2 regions of the Kitasatospora sp. NPDC090091 genome follow, and region 2 is predicted to be linked to the other one. Evidence: riboswitches for the same ligand, from Rfam matches in the RefSeq annotation. Region 2 holds a riboswitch; the other holds the start of a gene.
The links. Region 2 has a riboswitch for S-adenosylmethionine ahead of thrC (threonine synthase). Riboswitches for the same ligand answer to the same signal wherever they lie in the genome.
Positions count from the first base shown of each region.

Region 1: another riboswitch for S-adenosylmethionine. It lies ahead of ACIPSC_RS00945 (aminotransferase class V-fold PLP-dependent enzyme); the one in region 2 lies ahead of thrC (threonine synthase).

Region 1 is NZ_JBIVDY010000001.1:204,888-214,396, forward strand. Features, by position in the region: gene ACIPSC_RS00915 (cytochrome bc complex cytochrome b subunit) at 1-780, opposite strand, end outside; gene ACIPSC_RS00920 (Rieske 2Fe-2S domain-containing protein) at 777-1,835, opposite strand; gene ACIPSC_RS00925 (c-type cytochrome) at 1,844-2,653, opposite strand; gene ACIPSC_RS00930 (heme-copper oxidase subunit III) at 2,841-3,461, opposite strand; gene ACIPSC_RS00935 (hypothetical protein) at 3,857-4,276, shown strand; gene trpD (anthranilate phosphoribosyltransferase) at 4,422-5,498, shown strand; SAM riboswitch class IV at 5,607-5,724, shown strand; gene ACIPSC_RS00945 (aminotransferase class V-fold PLP-dependent enzyme) at 5,773-7,155, shown strand; gene ACIPSC_RS00950 (Lrp/AsnC family transcriptional regulator) at 7,186-7,467, opposite strand; gene ACIPSC_RS00955 (rhomboid family intramembrane serine protease) at 7,509-8,291, opposite strand; gene ACIPSC_RS00960 (hypothetical protein) at 8,491-8,760, shown strand; gene ACIPSC_RS00965 (NYN domain-containing protein) at 8,897-9,509, shown strand, end outside.
Region 2 is NZ_JBIVDY010000008.1:78,483-87,991, forward strand. Features, by position in the region: gene ACIPSC_RS15900 (trehalose-6-phosphate synthase) at 1-905, opposite strand, end outside; gene ACIPSC_RS15905 (glucosyl-3-phosphoglycerate synthase) at 944-1,984, opposite strand; SAM riboswitch class I at 2,203-2,337, shown strand; gene thrC (threonine synthase) at 2,355-3,638, shown strand; gene ACIPSC_RS15915 (ubiquitin-like small modifier protein 1) at 3,666-3,944, shown strand; gene ACIPSC_RS15920 (cold-shock protein) at 4,504-4,707, shown strand; gene groL (chaperonin GroEL) at 5,098-6,720, shown strand; gene ACIPSC_RS15930 (hypothetical protein) at 6,809-7,168, shown strand; gene ACIPSC_RS15935 (hypothetical protein) at 7,288-7,920, opposite strand; gene ACIPSC_RS15940 (PadR family transcriptional regulator) at 8,003-8,362, shown strand; gene ACIPSC_RS15945 (hypothetical protein) at 8,359-9,303, shown strand; gene ACIPSC_RS15950 (copper homeostasis protein CutC) at 9,365-9,509, shown strand, end outside.

The DNA.
Region 1 (9,509 bases), on a different contig from region 2:
CTCGGTCTTGCCCGGGCCCGCCCACTGGGTGTGCTTGTGGTAGAAGACCAGGATCAGGTGGGCCACCAGCAGGCCCAGCATGATGCCGGGGATCAGCAGCACGTGGATGGTGAAGAACCGCGGCACGATGTCGTGGCCGGGGAACTCGCCCCCGAACAGGAACATCTGGATGTAGGTGCCGACCAGCGGGGTCGCCAGGACGGCGCCCTCCATGAACCGGATACCGGTGCCGGAGAGCAGGTCGTCGGGCAGCGAGTAGCCGAAGAAGCCGTCGAACATGCCCAGGACCAGCAGCAGGAAGCCGAAGACCCAGTTGATCTCACGCGGCTTGCGGAACGCGCCGGTGAAGAACACGCGCATCATGTGCACGAGCATCGCGGCCACGAAGACCAGGGCGGCCCAGTGGTGGATCTGGCGGATCAGCAGACCGCCGCGGACCTCGAAGCTGATGTCGACGGTCGACGCGTACGCCTCGGACATCTGGATGCCCTTGAGCGGGACGTACGACCCGTCGTAGATCACCTCGCCCATGGAGGGCTTGAAGAACAGCGTCAGGTAGACGCCGGTCATGATGATGATGACGAAGGTGTAGAGGCAGATCTCGCCCAGCATGAAGGACCAGTGGTCCGGGAAGATCTTGCGCAGGTTGGCCTTGGCGAGGGAGTAGATCCCCAGCCGGCCGTCCGTCCAGTCAGCAGCGGCTTCCCACTTGTTGGCGGGATTGGCACGCGTGCTGGCGGGCTTGGCGGCACCGGAGGTGGTGCTGCTCGCGCTACTCATCGAGCACGCTCCCAGTAGCTCGGGCCGACGGGCTCGTCGAAGTCGCCGGTGGCGACCAGGAAGCCCTTCTCGTCAGTGGTGATCTTCAGCTGCGGCAGCGGGTGGCCGGCCGGGCCGAAGATGACGCGCGCGCCGTCCGCCAGGTCGAAGGTCGACTGGTGGCAGGGGCAGAGCGCGTGGTGGGTCTGCTGCTCGTAGAGGCTGATCGGGCAGCCGACGTGGGTGCAGATCTTCGAGTAGGCGAGGATGCCCTCGAAGCCCAGGTCCCGGGACTTGTCGTCCTTGATGTCGTCCGGCGCGATGCGCACCAGCATCAGGGCGTCCTTGGCGATCTGCTGCTGGAAGTCCTCGTCGTGGACGTGCAGGCCCTCGGGCATCGCGAAGGTCAGCGACCCGACGATGATGTCCTCGGCCTTCATCGGCAGGTTGGTGTTCATGTTGATGAGCTGCAGCGGCTTGGCCTCGGTGGCCTCGCGCCAGCCGGTGTGCTCCAGCTTGTCCTCGGGCAGCGGGCCCAGGTCGCGCAGGAGCACCACACCGGACAGCGGCACCAGCGCCATCGAACCGATGAGGGTGTTGCGGATCATCTTGCGGCGGCCGAAGCCGGACTCCGCGGCACCGGTCCTGAACTGCTCGATGACGTCGGCACGGAGCTCGTCGTCGGCCTCGATCGGGTGACGCTCGGCCGGCAGCTCGTGGTCCGACATCAGGGTGCGGGCCCAGTGGACCGCGCCCGCGCCGATCATGAACAGGGCCAGGCCGAGGGTCATGCCCAGGGCGAAGTTCATCTCGCTGATGTGGCCCAGCGGCCAGACGTAGATGATCTTGTCCGGGTCGATGGCGACGAACGACGCGATGAAGCCGATGGTGGCGAGCATCGAGACCACGAACATCAGCGAGACCTGGCGCTCGGCCCGCTTGGCGGCCCGCTCGTCGATGTCGGTGCGACGCGGTTCGTGGGCCGGCAGGCCCGGGTCGGCGAACGGGTCGCCGTGGGCGGCCACCTCGTGGTGCCCGGCGGAGCCGTGCGACTCCGGGAGCTTCTCTTCTGACATGTCGTGGCTCATGACTTCTTGGCCTTGGTGGTGTGGGCGGCGACCCAGATCGCGACCGCGATGAGCGTTCCGAGACCGAAGATCCAGCCGAACAGGCCCTCGGTCACCGGACCGAGGCTGCCGAGCGTGAGACCACCGGGGTTCGGCTCATCGTTGGTGGTGTGGCGGACGAAGGCCACGATCTGCTTCTTCTGCTCCTCGGGCATGGTGGTGTCCGGGAACGACGGCATGTTCTGCGGGCCGGTCTGCATGGCCTCGTAGATGTGCTTGGCGTCCACGCCCTCCAGCGACGGGGCGTACTTGCCCTTGGTCAGGGCACCGCCCTGGCCGGCGAAGTTGTGGCACTGGGCGCAGTTGGTGCGGAACAGCTCGCCACCCTTGGAGATGTCCTCGGGGTTGGTCGAGGTGAACTGCTCCTCGGTCGGCGTCACCGGGCCGGGGCCGAGCGAGGACACGAAGGCGGCGAGCTGGTCGATCTCCGCCTGCGAGTAGATGGTCTTCTTGCGCGGCACCTGGGCGCCGGGCTGCTGGGCCGGCATGCGACCGGTGCCGACCTGGAAGTCGACCGCGGCGGAGCCGACGCCGACCAGGCTGGGACCGTCGCTGCTGCCCTGGCCGTTCAGGCCGTGGCAGGAGGAGCAGCCCACGGCGAAGAGCTTCTTGCCCTCATCGATCGCGAGCGACTGCGCGGCGACGTCGGCCTGCGCCTTGTCGGCGGGCGCGAACGCGGCGTACAGCCCCCCGGTTGCCGCCAGGGCGAGAAGTAGGACGACCAGCGCCGCCAATGGGTGGCGCCGTCGTGCGGAGAGCTTTTTCACGGAATAACCCCGGTGTCAGGATCTGGTCGACTGGTGGGTGCACCCGGCGGCCGGTCTGGCCGGCACGAGGCTGCCTCTCTAGGGCTGCGCGCGCGGTCGGTCGGTGGGAGCGTCGGCACCGGACGAAGCGGCCCGTCGCCGGTGAGGGCGGGGCCGTGCGCCGGTGGCCAGCGACCTGATCAGCTGGTTACTTGATCAGGTAGATGGTCGCGAACAGGCCGATCCACACGACGTCGACGAAGTGCCAGTAGTACGACACCACGATGGCGGCGGTGGCCTGCTCGTGCGTGAACCGCTTGGCTGCGTACGTCCGTCCCAGGACCAGCAGGAAGGCGATCAGACCACCCGTCACGTGCAGACCGTGGAAGCCGGTGGTCAGGTAGAACACCGTGCCGTACGGGTCGGAGGACAGCGAGAGACCGTCCTTCTTGACCAGCTCGGTGTACTCGAAGACCTGGCCGCCGATGAAGATCGCGCCCATCACGAAGGTGATGACGAACCACGAGCGGAGCTTCTTCACGTCCCCGCGCTCGGCAGCGAAGACGCCGAGCTGGCAGGTCAGCGAGGAGAGCACCAGGATCGTGGTGTTGACCGAGGAGAAGGGCACGTTGAGGGCGTGCGCCTTCTCGGTCCAGAACTCGGCTCCCTTGACGGAGCGGAGCGTGAAGTACATCGCGAAGAGGGCCGCGAAGAACATCAACTCGGAACTGAGCCAGACGATCGTTCCGACGCTGACCATGTTCGGCCGGTTGACCGATCCGTGCGCGTGCCCGGTTTCTACTGCTGTTGCTGTCGCCACGACGGACATTATGTCGGTCCCTTATTCCGTCTTCACGCCGGGGGGTCTCCCTCGGAGTGTCCGGTGCGTGCGGTATGCCCCGGTGGCGCCGGACGGGGCGTCCGGACAGGGACTGAGCAGCGGCGTGTCCCTTTTCTGACGGTTCTTCGCAGGCCCCTTCGACCCCCTTGCCCGGCGTGTCGCTGCACCGCTGCGGTGGGCCCGGGAAGTAAGGGGAGCGGACCCGCGGTCGGCCGTACGGGTGGACTGCGTGCGCGGGGGTGACGGGCCGTCCTCCGGGAGGGTGAGCCGGGGGCGCGGCGGCTTGAGGGGATCGTGCGGGACGGCCTCGGCGGAGGGTGATCGGGAGTAGCATCCGGAGTGAGGTGAACGTGGTCCGGATCACACGTGAGGGAGCAGGGCCCATGGCGTACAAGTCCGACGAGACGCTGACCGTCCTCGTCTACAGCCACGACCGCAACACCCGCGAGCAGGTGCTGACGGCCCTCGGCCGCCGGCCCGCCGAGGACCTTCCGGAGCTGGAGTACCTGGAGTGCGCGACGCACCCCGCGGTTCTGAAGGCACTGGAGAAGGGGGGCGTCGACCTCTGCGTGCTGGACGGCGAGGCGGTGCCGGTCGGCGGGCTGGGGCTCGCGCGGCAGCTGAAGGACGAGATCTACGGCTGCCCGCCGGTGCTGGTGCTGATCGGCCGGCCGCAGGACACCTGGCTGGCCGCCTGGAGCCGGGCCGACGCCGCGATCTCCCGGCCGGTGGACCCGGTGGCGCTCGCGGAGGCCGCCGCCACGCTGCTCCGGGCCCGGGTGGCGAAGCGGACGCCCGCCTAGGTCCGGTCCGGCGCGCGCCCCGCGGGCGCCGTCTCAGTACGAGAGAAGAAGTCCGGCGGCGGGACCTCGGCGTCCCGCCGCTCGATAGGCTGGCTCCATCCGTACGGACATCCCTTCCGGGAACCGACAACAGCTGGAGTCAGCCATGGTGAACGTGAACCCTGCGAACGGCGGCAACGACCCCGTGCAGGTGGTCCGCACCTGGCCCGACGTCCTGTCGGCACTGCTGAGGGGCGAGGACCTCGACCGCTCCGCCTCCTCCTGGGCGATGGACCGGATCATGAGCGGCGAGGCCTCCCCGGCCCAGGTGGCCGGCTTCATGGTGGCGCTCCGCTCCAAGGGCGAGACGGTGGAAGAGGTCACCGGCCTGGTGGACGCGATGTACGCGCACGCCGAGCCCCTCTCCATCCCCGGCCCGGCCGTGGACATCGTGGGCACCGGCGGCGACCGGGCCAAGACGGTGAACATCTCCACCATGTCCGCGATCGTGGCCGCCGCGGCCGGCGCGAAGGTGGTCAAGCACGGCAACCGGGCGGCGAGCTCCGCCAGCGGCTCCTCGGACGTCCTGGAGAAGCTCGGCATCAGCCTCGACCTGTCCGCCCGGCGGGTGGCCGAGGTGGCCGAGGAGGTCGGCCTCACCTTCTGCTCCGCGGCGCGCTTCCACCCGTCGATGCGGCACGCCGCGACCGCCCGGCGCGACCTCGGCGTCCCGACCGCGTTCAACATCCTCGGCCCGCTGACCAACCCGGCGCGGGTGACCGCGCACGCGGTCGGCTGCTTCGACACCCGGCTGGCCGGGCTGATCGCCGGCGTGCTGGCCGGGCGCGGCGCCCGCGCGCTGGTCTTCCGCGGCGACGACGGCCTGGACGAGCTGACCATTACCACCACCTCGCGGGTCTGGGTCGTCCGCGACGGCGAGGTCACCGAGACCACCTTCGACCCGCGCACGGTCGGCATCGAGCCGGTCGGCATCGAGGCGCTGCGCGGCGGCGACCCGGCGTACAACGCGGACGTGGCCCGCCGGCTGCTGGCGGGTGAGCAGGGGCCGGTGCGGGACGCCGTCCTGCTGAACACGGCCTCGGCCCTGGTGGCGCTGGACCTCACCGACGCGCCGCTCGCCGACCAGCTCGCGGCGGGCATGGCGCGGGCCGCCCGGGCGATCGACTCCGGCGCCGCACAGGATCTGCTGAAGCGCTGGGCGGAGGCCACCAGCAAGGCGTGAGAAGGCAGTTGGGGCCCGCGGGGAGGCGTTCCCGCGGGCCCCTCGTGCTGTCCGGATGGCGGAACGCTGTTTGACCACCCCGGCGGGCGCGACCTAGAGTCTTGGCCAGGTCATGAGTGACAGCGCGAAGCCCCAGCTTGCTGTCCGGCAACCCTCCGTCCGTGGCGGGGTGCCCTGGGTGAGGACCGGGCCCCGTGGCGATCCGCCCGCGGGGCAAGCGCGGACGCCGGACGACATGCACCCCGGGGTCCTCACCCCGTGAAGGAGTGCACCCGTGTCCCTGCTCCCCACCGAAGTCCGTGCCCCGCTCGCCGTCCTCGGCCGCGACGTGCAGGTCCCGCTCGCCGACGGTGCGAAGGTCGAGTACGCCGCGCTCGACTACGCCGCCAGCTCCCCGGCGCTGCAGCGGGTCTGGGACGACGTCGCCGCCTACGCCCCGTACTACGGCAGCGTGCACCGCGGCGCCGGCTACCTCTCCCAGCTCTCCACCGACCTGTTCGAGCAGAGCCGCCGCACCGTCGCCGGGTTCCTGGACCTGCGCGAGGGCGACCAGGTGGTCTTCACCCGGGCCACCACCGACTCGCTCAACCTGCTGGCCGGCGCCGTCCCGGCGGGCACCCGGGTCTTCGCCTTCGAGACCGAGCACCACGCCTCACTGCTGCCCTGGGCCCACGCCGGGCTGGCCGTCACCTACCTGCGCGCCCCGCGCTCGCGGGCCGAGGCGGTCGCCGCCCTGGACGCCGCGCTGGCCGCGGCGCCCGAGGGGCCCAAGCTGCTCTGCGTCACCGGGGCCTCCAACGTCACCGGCGAGCTCTGGCCGGTCGCCGAACTGACCCGGACCGCCCATCGGCACGGCGCCCGGGTGGTGCTGGACGCCGCCCAGCTCGCCCCGCACCACCGGGTCTCGGTCCGGGAGCTGGACGTGGACTGGATCGCCTTCTCCGGCCACAAGATCTACGCGCCGTTCGGCGCCGGGGTGCTGGCCGGCCGCGCCGACTGGCTGGACGCGGCCGACCCCTACCTGGCCGGCGGCGGCGCGACCCGGACGGTCGCCCGGGAGGCGGACGGTTCGGTCGCCGTGCAGTGGCACACCGGCCCGGCCCGGCACGAGGCCGGCTCGCCGAACGTGATCGGCGCCTACGCGATCGCCTCGGCCTGCCGGGCGCTCACCGAGGCCGGCTGGGACGCGCTGGAGGCCCGCGAGCAGCAGCTGGTCGCCCGGCTCACGGCCGGCCTGGCCGAGATCCCGCAGGTGAAGGTGCTGAACCTGTTCGGCGCCGGCTCCGCGCGGGTGGGCGTCCTCTCCTTCGTGGTGGAGGGCTGGAACAGCTCGCACTTCTCGGCCGCGCTCTCCGCCGAGTACGGCATCGGGGTGCGCGACGGCCTCTTCTGTGCGCACCCGCTGGTGCGCACGCTGCTCGGTGACGAGGACGTGGCACCGTCGGAGTGCGGTGCCCCCGAGCCGTCGCTGCCGGGCGAGCGGAGCCTGAACGCGATCCGGGTCAGCTTCGGCGCCGGAACCCCGGACGAGCACGTCGAGCGGTTCCTCACCGCCGTCCGCGAGCTGGTCACGGACGGCGCGGCGTGGACCTACCGCAACGAGGGCGGCCGCTGCGTCGCGGCGGTGCAGGTCGACCGGGGCCGGCGCGCGGGCTGAGCCGGCCGCTGCGGGGCTCCGGGCGGGCTGCTACTCGTCCAGGCCGAGCGCGAAGGCGGCTTCCAGGTCGTGCTGGGAGTAGGTGCGGAAGGCGATCTGGGTCTCGGTGTGGGCCACGCCCGGGACCTTGTTCAGCCGGCCGGGGATGACCTCCGCCAGGTCGTCGTGGTGGCGCACCCGCACCATCGCCACCAGGTCGTAGCCGCCGGTGACCGAGTAGACCTCACTGACGCCCTCGATGGCCGCGATCGCCTCGGCGATCTCCGGGATGCGGTCGACGCTGGTCTTGATCAGGACGATGGCGGTGATCACTGTTCCGGCTCCTTTGTGAGGTGCCGCCAGGGTATCGGGCGTCAGCCGGGGCGTCGCGGGGGACGGGTGGCGAGCGTGCAGGCGTAGAGGAAGCCGGCCGCGAAGCCGATCACGTGCACCAGGTAGGCGACCCCGGGCCCGGCCGAGTGCACCGACCACCACTGGAGGGCGAACCAGAGCCCGAGCACCAGCCAGGCCGGGAATCGCAGCGGAAGGAAGAGCAGCAGCGGGACGAGCGTGGTGACCCGGGCCCGCGGGTGCAGCCGCAGGTAGGCGCCGAGTACGGCCGAGATCGCCCCCGAGGCGCCGATCAGCACCCGGGTGGAGTCCGGGGCGTGCGCCTCGGCCAGCGCGAACCCGTACGTCGCCAGCGAGCCGGCCGCCAGGTAGAAGAGGGCGAACCGGGCCCGGCCGAACCGCTCCTCGACGCTGGGGCCGAAGACGTGGAGGAAGAGCAGGTTGCCCAGCAGGTGCAGCCAGCCGGCGTGCAGGAAGAGCGCGCTGAGCACCGAGAGCGCCGGGTGCTTGCCCGGCGTCGGGGCGGCCGGGCAACCGGGCACCGGGTCGGGGGCCTGCGCCAGCTGTTCGGCGGTCAGCGGCCGGCCGGCCAGCAGCTCGGCGGGGACGGCCCCCCAGCGCTGCTCGTACCGCTGCTCGGCGCAGACCCGCGCCTGCCCGCGGCCGTAGAGGGGGTTGATGCCGGCAGCCGGGCCGAGCAGGAAGACCAGGGTGTTGAGCGCGATCAGGGCGTAACTGACGGCCGGGACGGCCGCGGCCGGGCGACCGCCCCGCGCACCGGTGTGGTCGAGGACCGGGATCGCCATGCGGCCAAGCATCCCTCCGCGGGGCACCGGTGACACCGGGCGTGCGGCAGGTGGGCTAACTGCGGAACGCCCTGACCGGTGGCCGCGGTGGTTGCCCCAGGCAATAGGCTTGGGGCGGGCATTCCCGCCTCCCGCCGCCGATGCCGGGGCTCCGGGGGGAGCGCCTGAGCCCACCCAGGGACCACCGAGAGGATCCCCGATGACCGTCCCCGCTCTGACGCCCGAGACCCGTTGGCGCTGCACGCTCTGCGGCAACCTCACCCGCTTCGACGTGACCCGGTCCCTGCGGGTCACCGAGTTCCTCCACTTCGACCTGGCCGGCGAGTCCAAGGTGGAGGAGACCGAGGTGCACAGCGAGACCGTCGAGTCGGTGCGCTGCCGCTGGTGCAACGCGGTGGACCAGGTCGAGCTGGTGGCCCGCCCCGGCGCCGAGGACGCGGCGCCGGCCGAGGGCGCCGAGCAGGGCTGATGCCGGGCCGTGCGGTGGGCGGTGGGCGGCAGGGCCGCCCACCGCACGGGACAATGACAGGCGGAGCGCACGGAGCGTGACGACAGGGACGGCCGCGGTCGGCCGTACCCGCTGGACCAGGATCGGAGCCGAGGACGTGGTGGACGCAGCGAACGAGCCCGCGGGGCCGCAGCGGCGGCAGCCCGCTGTGGACGCGCAGGCCCCGGACGCGGCCGAGACCGAGGCCGCCCCGTCCGCAACCGCGGCCCCGGCCGACCCGGCCGCCGGTGAGGAGCCCGGCGAGGAGCCGGCGGCAGGCCGCGCCGCCGAGCAGCTCGACCGGCCGCTGCCCGAGGGCGTGCGCCGCCGGGTGGTCGGGCTGGCCGCCGACGCGCTCGGCGGGCTGCCCCCCGGTGAGCTGCCGCAGTCGCTGCGCCAGTACGCCAAGTTCACCCCGGCCCGGCGGGCCAAGTACGCGGCCACCGCGCTGGCCGCGGCGCTGGAGTCCGAGCCGGCCTTCCGGGTGCGGATAGCGGAGCGGCTGCGGCTGGGCCAGCCCGACCTCGTCCGGGCGCTGGAGTCGGGCACCGTTCCCGCGGCCGCCGACCCGATGGACGTCGCCGCCGCCGCCTACCTGGTCCGGTCGGCGGGCTGGAGCCGGCTGGTGGCCGAGGCCGGCGAGGAGGCCGAACGGGCCGGTGCCGAGGGCGCGGTGGCGGAGGCCGCCCAGCTGGTGGAGAAGCTGCAGGCGGAGCTGGCCGAGCTGCGGG
Region 2 (9,509 bases):
CGGTCGACCCGGACGACGGTGCGGCGGTCGCCGACGGCCTCGCGCAGCGCGGCGAGCCGCTCCTCGACGTCCGGGCGGTGGGCGCGCTCGCGCAGGAAGTCGGCGTCGGCCCCGAGGCCGTGGACGCCGAGGCGGGTGGTGCGGCCCGCGTGGGTGACGGTGAGGGCCTCCCGGTCGACCTCGGCGCCGAGCACGGCGGCGCAGCACTCGGCGAAGGCGAGTGCCCAGCGGCGGGTCAGGAAGCCGGCCCGGTCGGCGCCGAGGATGCCGGTGAGCACGGCCTCGGCGACGTCGTCGGGCAGCAGCCGGAAGTACTCGGGCGGGGCCCACGGGGTGTGCGAGAAGTGGCCGATCCGCAGGTCCGGCCGGGCGGCGCGGAGCAGCGCGGGGGCCAGCGAGAGGTGGTAGTCCTGCACCAGGACGGCCGCTCCGGGGGCGGCCTCGGCCGCCAGCGCCTCGGCGAAGGCGGCGTTGTAGGCGGTGTACGCCTGCCACTCGGTGCGGAAGCCGGCGTCGAAGGCGGGGGCCGTGGGGGTGGCGTACAGCAGGTGGTGGACGAACCAGAGGGTCGAGTTGGCCACGCCGTTGTAGGCGCGGGCGAAGGTCTCCGGGTCTATGTCCAGCATCCGGACGGCCTGCCCGCCGACATCGTGGCCGGCCCGGTCGAGGCGGCCGTCCGGGGCCTCCCGGGCGGCCCGGCGGTCCGCGTCGCCGAGGGCCGCGCAGACCCAGACGGCGTCGGGGTCGCCGATCGCGGAGAGCCCGGAGACCAGGCCCCCGCCGCCCCGGCGGAGGGCCAGCGTGCCGTCCTCCGCCGTGCTGAACGACACCGGTCCCCGGTTGGATGCCACCAGGACCGGGGCGGTGCCGGTCGAATTCGAACGCTCGGTCGTGAGATCGCCCATGATGGGTAGGTTGCCGGGGGCCCGGGGCCGCAAACCCCTCAGCGGGCCGGGTGGCGGCCCGCGTACTCGGGGACGGTGTGCATCGGGGGCCGCTCCAGGGCCGTCACCGGGTGGGTGTGCGCGGTGAACTCCCTGGTCTCCGGATCGCGGGTGAACTGGGTGAGCAGCGGGTGCACCAGATCGGCGGAGGCCTTGAGCCGGTGCGTCCGGTCCAGCCGTTCGAGTGCCGTGCGGTAGATGGTGGCGGCCATCCGGCCGAGGGCCTGGCCGTCCTGGTGGCGGTGGTGGCGCACCCCGACGTCCACCTGGGCCAGCGCGTCCAGGCCGACGGTCTCCAGTGCGTCGACCAGCAGGCCCAGCTCGACGCCGTAGCCGGTGGGGAAGGGCAGGCGTTCGAGCAGCGAGCGGCGGGCCGCGTACTCGCCGCCGAGCGGCTGGACGAAACCGGCGAGTTCCGGCCAGTGCAGGTTCAGCAGGGGGCGGGCGACCAGTTCGGTGACCCGGCCGCCGCCGGACGGGACCACCGCGGCGTCCCCCGCGGCGGAGTCGCTCGGCGTCACTTCGAGCGGCCGGTCGTACATGGCCTTGACCAGCTGGATGCCGGGGTCGGTGAGCAGCGGTCCGACGATGCCGGAGACGAAGGCCGGGTCGAACTCGCGCAGGTCCGCGTCGATGAAGCAGACGATCTCGCCGCGGGTGACCAGCAGCGAGCGCCAGAGCACCTCGCCCTTGCCGGGGGCGGCGGGCAGCCGGGGGAGGATCTCGTCCCGGTGGACCACCCGGGCGCCCGCGGCGGCGGCCACGGCGGCGGTGCCGTCGGCGGAGCCGGAGTCGACCACGACGAGCTCGTCGACCAGCGGCAGGCGCTCCATCAGCTCCCGGCGGACCGTGCGGACGATGTCGCCGACCGTGGCCTCCTCGTCCAGCGCGGGCAGGACGACGCTGACGCTGCCCGCACGGCCGGCGGCCCGCTTGGCCTCCAGCAGGGTGCGCACCGGACGGTCGGCCGCGCTCCACGAGCGCCGGCGCAGCCAGGACGCCGCCTGCGGGACGAGCTCGGGTGTCGGGTCGGCGGGCACGGGTCTCTCCTCGGCGGGGTTCGGGTGGAGCGGGTCGGTTGGAGCGGTCGGGTGGGGCGGATCAGGTGGAACAGCTGGGTGGAACGGTCGGGTGGAACGGGCCATCTCGCGTGGCGGACGGTCCCGTTCAAGCTTCACGCCTTCGGATACAGTCTTCGTACAGCGGTCGGACCTTCGCACGCCGGGGTCGCCGCTGAGCAGGACCAACAACTTCACAGAGCTCATCCAGAGGGACTGAGGGAACGGCCCGTTGACGTCCCGGCAACCTTCTCGCGCGGCTGTCGTTACAGGCCCCGGCGGGACAGGTGCCAATTCCGGCCTGTGGCGCAACCGCGCCGCGGGGAAGATGAGGAGAGAGGCCTCCGCCACCATGGCTATCGACACTGCCGCACCCGTCAGCACCGTTGACCTCGGCCCCGCCGCCGCGCTGTCCTGTCGCGAGTGCGGCACCCGGTTCCCGCTCGGCCCCAGCTTCGCCTGCCTGGAGTGCTTCGGGCCGCTGGAGATCGCGTACGACTTCGGGAGCGAGGGCGCCGAGGCGCTGCGGAAGCGGATCGAGTCCGGCCCGGCCTCGATCTGGCGCTACGCCCCGCTGCTGCCGGTGCCGGCCGACGTCGCCGGCAAGCCGAACCTGAACCCTGGCTGGACCCCGCTGGTCAAGGCGGACAACCTGGGCCGCGAGCTCGGCTTCACGGCGCAGCTGCACATCAAGGACGACTCCGGCAACCCGACCCACTCGTTCAAGGACCGCGTGGTCGCCTGCGCGATCGAGGCGGCGCGGGCGTTCGGCTTCACCACGCTCTCCTGCTCCTCGACCGGCAACCTGGCCGGCGCGGTGGGCGCCGCGGCCGCCCGGGCGGGCTTCAAGTCCTGCGTGTTCATCCCGCACGACCTGGAGCAGGGCAAGGTCGTCATGGCCGGTGTGTACGGCGGCGAACTGGTCGGCATCGAGGGCAACTACGACGACGTGAACCGCTTCTGCTCGGAGCTGATCGGCGACCCGGCCGGCGAGGGCTGGGGCTTCGTCAACGTCAACCTGCGCCCGTACTACGGCGAGGGCTCCAAGACGCTGGCGTACGAGATCTGCGAGCAGCTGGGCTGGCGCCTGCCGGAGCAGATCGTCATCCCGATCGCCTCGGGCTCCCAGCTGACGAAGATCGACAAGGGGCTGCGCGAGCTGGTGAAGCTCGGCCTGGTCGAGGACCGGCCGTACAAGATCTTCGGCGCCCAGGCCGAGGGCTGCTCGCCGGTGTCGGCGGCGTTCAAGGCCGGCCACGACGTGATCCGCCCGGTCAAGCCGGACACCATCGCCAAGTCGCTGGCGATCGGCAACCCGGCCGACGGCCCGTACGTGCTGGACATCGCCCGGCGCACCGGCGGTGCGGTCGAGGACGTGACGGACGCCGAGGTGGTGGCCGCGATCAAGCTGCTGGCCCGCACCGAGGGCATCTTCGCCGAGACGGCCGGCGGCGTCACCGTCGGCGTGCTGAAGAAGCTGGTCGAGACCGGACAGCTGGACCCGGCCAAGGAGACCGTCGCGATCAACACCGGCGACGGCCTGAAGACGCTGGACGCCGTCTCCGACGCCGGGATGACCGCCGTCATCCGCCCGACGCTGGCCTCGTTCCGCGACGCCGGCCTCGCCTCCGCCTGACCCACCCCCAGCTAGGAGAAGCCCCCCATGAGCGCCAACGTCCGCATCCCGACCATCCTGCGCACCTACACCGGCGGCGCCGCCGAGGTGAGCGCCGAGGGCGCCACCCTGGGCGACGTCATCGCCGACCTGGACCGGAACCACGCCGGGATCGCCGCGCGCATTCTGGACGACACCGGCAAGCTGCGCCGTTTCGTCAACGTCTACGTCAACGACGACGACGTTCGGTTCGCGGAGGGTCTGGCCACCGAGATCAAGGACGGCGCGAGCGTCTCGATCATTCCGGCGGTGGCCGGCGGCTGCTGAGCCGTCCGACTGCCGAGTCGGCCGCCCCGGGACGGAATTCCGACCCGGGGTGGCCGGTCGTATTTTGGCGGGAATATTTGCACTCCCAGTCGGAGTAGAGTGTGGCTCGACCGGGAACGGGGCTCCCCTCCCCCTCGTACCGGTGGTCGAATCCGTCCGCGCCCGCACCGCCGTTCCCCGTCCGGCCGCCGAGACCGCCGGCCGCTCCACGGCCGTGAAACATGTCAGGCCGATGTCAGAATTCTTGAGGGGATTTGGGTAATCCGTCCGCTATGTCCGGCGTGAATTGCGGCGTTCCTTCCGATTCCGTCGGATCTGCCCCTTGGCGGGCCCGGTGAATTCCCGGCGATTGGGCCTGTTGCAGAGGGCGTCGATCCGGATACATTCAGCCGCGGTCGACGCAATCGCCCGTACACCGGACGCCGTCCGGTGGTCTCGGCGGGGATTGCGGCGTGCACGGCTGTGCCCAGGGGGGGTTCCCCGGGCCGGCCTCAACCAGACCCGCACCCGCAGACCCGCGGGCGCGTGAAGGGCCAGCACAGCACTAGGGGAGTTCGGAATGGCTCAGGGCACCGTCAAGTGGTTCAACGCGGAGAAGGGTTACGGCTTCATCGCGGTCGACGGTGGTGCGGACGTCTTCGTCCACTACAGCGCGATCCAGATGGACGGCTACCGCACCCTTGAGGAGGGCCAGCGGGTCGAGTTCGAGATCTCTCAGGGGCAGAAGGGCCCGCAGGCGGACATGGTCCGCGCGGCGGTCTGACCTTTCCGACACCCAGGAGTTCGGCTCGGCCCATCGGCTGGTGCACCTCTTGCTTCGCGGCGGGCCCGCACGACACGCGTCGTGCGGGCCCGCCGCCGTGTGCGGGGCGCGGCGCGGGCCCGGCCGCGGGGCCCGGTGAGGCCCGGCCACGGGGCCCGGTGAGGCCCGGCGCGGGGGTGCGGCGCGGCTCGCGGGTTGGCGATTGGGCTTGCACTCGCCTACCCGGAGTGCTAATCATTGGCGTTAGCACTCACAGCGTGAGAGTGACAGCGGACCGGGTCGGTGAGGCCCCCGGGAGCGGTAGGGGAAAGGACCCCCGCACACCAGGGCCGTCCGTCGCGGGCACCCCTTGGTCCGAGCAGTCGACCGTGTCCCGGAGGACCACTTCTGATGGCCAAGATCATCGCCTTTGATGAGGAAGCTCGCCGCGGCCTTGAGCGTGGCATGAACCAGCTCGCCGACGCAGTGAAGGTCACGCTCGGCCCCAAGGGCCGCAACGTCGTGCTGGAGAAGAAGTGGGGCGCCCCCACGATCACCAACGACGGTGTCTCCATCGCCAAGGAGATCGAGCTCGAGGACCCCTACGAGAAGATCGGCGCGGAGCTCGTCAAGGAGGTCGCCAAGAAGACCGACGACGTCGCGGGTGACGGCACCACCACCGCCACCGTGCTGGCCCAGGCGCTCGTCCGCGAGGGTCTGCGCAACGTCGCCGCCGGCGCCAACCCGATGGCCCTGAAGCGCGGTATCGAGAAGGCCGTCGCCGCCGTCTCCGACCAGCTGCTGGCCCAGGCCAAGGACGTGGAGACCAAGGAGCAGATCGCCTCCACCGCCTCCATCTCGGCCGCCGACACCCAGATCGGCGAGCTCATCGCCGAGGCCATGGACAAGGTCGGCAAGGAAGGCGTCATCACCGTCGAGGAGAGCAACACCTTCGGTCTGGAGCTGGAGCTCACCGAGGGCATGCGCTTCGACAAGGGCTACATCTCGGCCTACTTCGCCACCGACCTGGAGCGGATGGAGGCGACGTTCGAGGACCCGTACATCCTCATCGCCAACTCCAAGATCGGCTCGGTCAAGGACCTGCTCCCGCTGCTGGAGAAGGTCATGCAGAGCGGCAAGCCGCTCGTCATCATCGCCGAGGACGTCGAGGGCGAGGCCCTGTCGACCCTGGTCGTGAACAAGATCCGCGGCACCTTCAAGTCCGTCGCCGTCAAGGCCCCGGGCTTCGGCGACCGCCGCAAGGCCATGCTCGGCGACATCGCCATCCTCACCGGTGGCACCGTGATCTCCGAGGAGGTCGGCCTCAAGCTGGAGAACGCCGGCATCGACCTGCTGGGCACCGCCCGCAAGGTGGTCATCACCAAGGACGAGACCACCATCGTCGACGGTGGCGGCGACAGCGAGCAGGTCGCGGGCCGCGTGAACCAGATCCGCGCCGAGATCGAGAACAGCGACTCGGACTACGACCGCGAGAAGCTCCAGGAGCGCCTCGCCAAGCTGGCCGGCGGCGTGGCCGTCATCAAGGCCGGCGCGGCCACCGAGGTGGAGCTCAAGGAGCGCAAGCACCGCATCGAGGACGCCGTCCGCAACGCCAAGGCCGCCGTCGAGGAGGGCATCGTCGCCGGTGGCGGCGTCGCCCTGCTGCAGGCCGGTGTCGCCTTCGACAAGCTGGAGCTGGACGGCGACGAGGCCACCGGTGCCAACATCGTCAAGGTCGCGCTGGAGGCCCCGATCAAGCAGATCGCGACCAACGCCGGCCTTGAGGGCGGCGTCGTGGTGGAGAAGGTGCGTAACCTCCCCGCCGGTCACGGCCTGAACGCGGCCACCAACGAGTACGTCGACCTGGTCGCCGAGGGCATCATCGACCCGGCCAAGGTCACCCGCTCCGCGCTGCAGAACGCCGCCTCCATCGCGGCGCTGTTCCTCACCACCGAGGCCGTCATCGCCGACAAGCCGGAGAAGGCCGCTGCGGCCGCCGGCGGCGGCATGCCGGGCGGTGACATGGACTTCTGATCCCTCGCCGGATCGGTCAAGTCTTCGATCGCACGGGCGGTTCCCCTCGGGGAGCCGCCCGTGCGGCGTTCTCTGGGAGAATGGACGGATGGCTTCCGCAGATGACATCGAGACCGCGCTGCACAGCGCGCGGGCACTGATCCTGGCCGACCTGACCGCCCGGGACGTGGCGGACGCCGCCGTGGTGTCGCTGGTCGAGAAGGCGGTGACGCACCGGCGCTGGTGGCTGGAGCAGTGGCCGGACGGCACCGAGTACGTGCTCGGGCTGGTCGCCCAGGACGTCCAGGACGCGCTGCTGGAGGCGTACGGCCGCTGGCCGCTCTGCACCGCGTGCGCGGCGGACGGGGATCCGCACGCGCTCAGCGTGGAGCCCGAGCTGGGGCCGGACCCGCACTGGGTCTGCGGCAAGGAGGGCGCGGTGGTGGCGCCCGTCGGGCAGCTCGCCTGAGGGCGCGCCTGCCCGGGCCCGAAGGCGTGAGGCCGGTACGCCCGGGCCCGTCCGCGTGAGGTCACCCGCGGGGCCCGTCCGCATGAGGCCGGTACGCCCGGGGCCGTCCGCGTGAGGCGCTAACCCTCCAGCGTGGCGAGCTCGGTGGCGAGATTGGCCCGGGCCCGGGCGTCGAACCGCTCGTGCGCCGCAGGGGTGCGGTAGAGCTCAGGGAGCGCCAGCAGCTGCCGCAGGACCGCGGCCCGGCCGGCCCGGAAGTCCGGCTCCGGGACGAAGGCGTACTCCTCCCGCACGGCCGCCGCGTAGCCGGCGTACGCCTCCGGGGCGCCGCCGAGGACGGCGAGGTCCGCGTCGCAGAGCACCTCCCCGTCACGGTCGCCCGGCTCGGGCCGGTGGGTGACGGTGAGCCGGACCAGCCGGACCACCTCGGCCACCCGCTCCGGCGACAGGCCCGCCTCGGTGAGGGCCCGGGCGGCGAGGGCGGCGCTGCGCTCCTCGTTCTCGGAGCGGTCCGGCCGGTAGACGGCGTCGTGGAACCAGGCGGCCAGCCGGACGGTGTCCGGCTCCGCGGCGTGCGCGGCCAGCGCGTCCACGTGATCGAGCACCGCCCGCAGGTGGCCGGTGGTGTGGTAGCGCCGCTGCGGCTCGGCCCAGCGGCGCAGCAGCTCGCGGCCGTAGGGCTCCGGGTCGGCGCTCGCGCCGCAACGGCGGAGCAGGGCGGTCCAGTCGGCGAGCAGGTCTCGGTCGGGCATGGGGGCCATTCTGCTGGGTGCGGAAGGATGATCTGACGTTTCCTCTGGACTGTATATGTCGGCGACCGGTATATGTAGTCCCATGACAGAACGAGCCATGCAGGAGCCGACGCTGCTCCTGCTCACCGCGCTGGCCGATGCGCCCAGACACGGCTACGCGCTCATCCAGGAGGTCGCCGCGATCTCCGACGGCCGGGTGAAGATGCGCACCGGTACGCTCTACGGCGCCCTGGACCGGCTGCTCCAGCAGGGCCTGATCGAGGTCGCCGCCGAGGAGGTCGTCGACGGCCGTGCCCGCCGCACCTACGCGCTCACCGATGGTGGGCGGGAGGTGCTGGCCGCCGAGGCCGAGCGGCTGCGCGCCGTCGCCGAGGAGGCGCAGCGCCGACTCTCCGTCTCCGTTTCCGTTGTCCGTCCGAGGGTCAGGGGGGCCTTCGCATGACCGATTTCACCCTGAAGGCCGCCCTGCGGCTCTATCCGGCCCGCTACCGCCGGGAACGGGCCGACGAGATCGCCGCCGTCTTCGCCGACACCACGGCGGGTGCCGGCCGGCTGGCCACCGCGCGGGAGGCCTTCGACCTCGCGGCGTACGGCCTGCGCCTGCGCACCCGGCTGACCTCCAGCTCGCCGGGTGGGCGGCTGGCGGCGCTGACGGCGCCGCTCGCCGCCGGCGCCTCGGCCGGGATGGCGGCCACCTTCCAGCTCGCGGAGCACTCCTGGTTCGACCTCGAACTCCCGCGCGAGGCCAGGGACGTGCCGTTCTTCCTGGCCCTGGCGGCGATCACCGTGCTGCCGCTGCTCGGGGCGGTCGCGGCCCTGTTCGGGCGGTGGTCCGCCGCGCGGCTGCTGGCCGGAGGGACGGCGCTCGCGGTGCTGGCGCACCTGGCCATGGAAGCGGCGTCCGTGCCGTGGGGGTCCAGGGTGTGGGTGGTCTTCTACGTCTTCGCCTTCGACGGCGCCTTCCTGCTCTGGAGCCTGGTGCAACTCGCCGCGCCCCGGGATGCCCTGCCGTCGCCCACCTGGCGGGAGCGGGGCCTGGTGCTGGTGTCGGTGGCGGCGTCCCCGGTCGCGATCCACGCGTTCGACGCCTACTCGTCCTGGAGCAGCATCGATCGGTTCTGGCGGGTCATGATGGTCGGCGTGCCGCTGTTCATGGCGCTGGCCGTCCTGCGCCGCTGGTACGTGGTCGCGGTGCCCGGGCTCGCCATGCTGTCCTGGACGTTCAGCGTCAACGTCTACCCGATCTGGCAGCAGTCGGGCGGGATGACCAGGCTGGTGCCGGAGACCGTGCTGGCGGTGGCCGCGATGGTCGGGCTGCTCATGCTGCGCCGGCCGACCGGTGGGGCGGCTCCGGGCGACGGGGACCGGAAGCTCGTGGCGTGAACCCGGCGGACCGGTGGGGCCGGGTGTCGCCGCCGGGTGCGGGGTGTGACAGTCTACCGATATGTCTAGACCAATTTTCGAAGTCATCGCGCTGACGCCCCAGGACGCCCAGGCCGCCGAGTCGGGCGGCGCCGACCGGCTCGAACTGGTCACGGACATGGCCGCCGACGGGCTCACCCCGTCCGTCGAGGACTTCGCCGGGATCC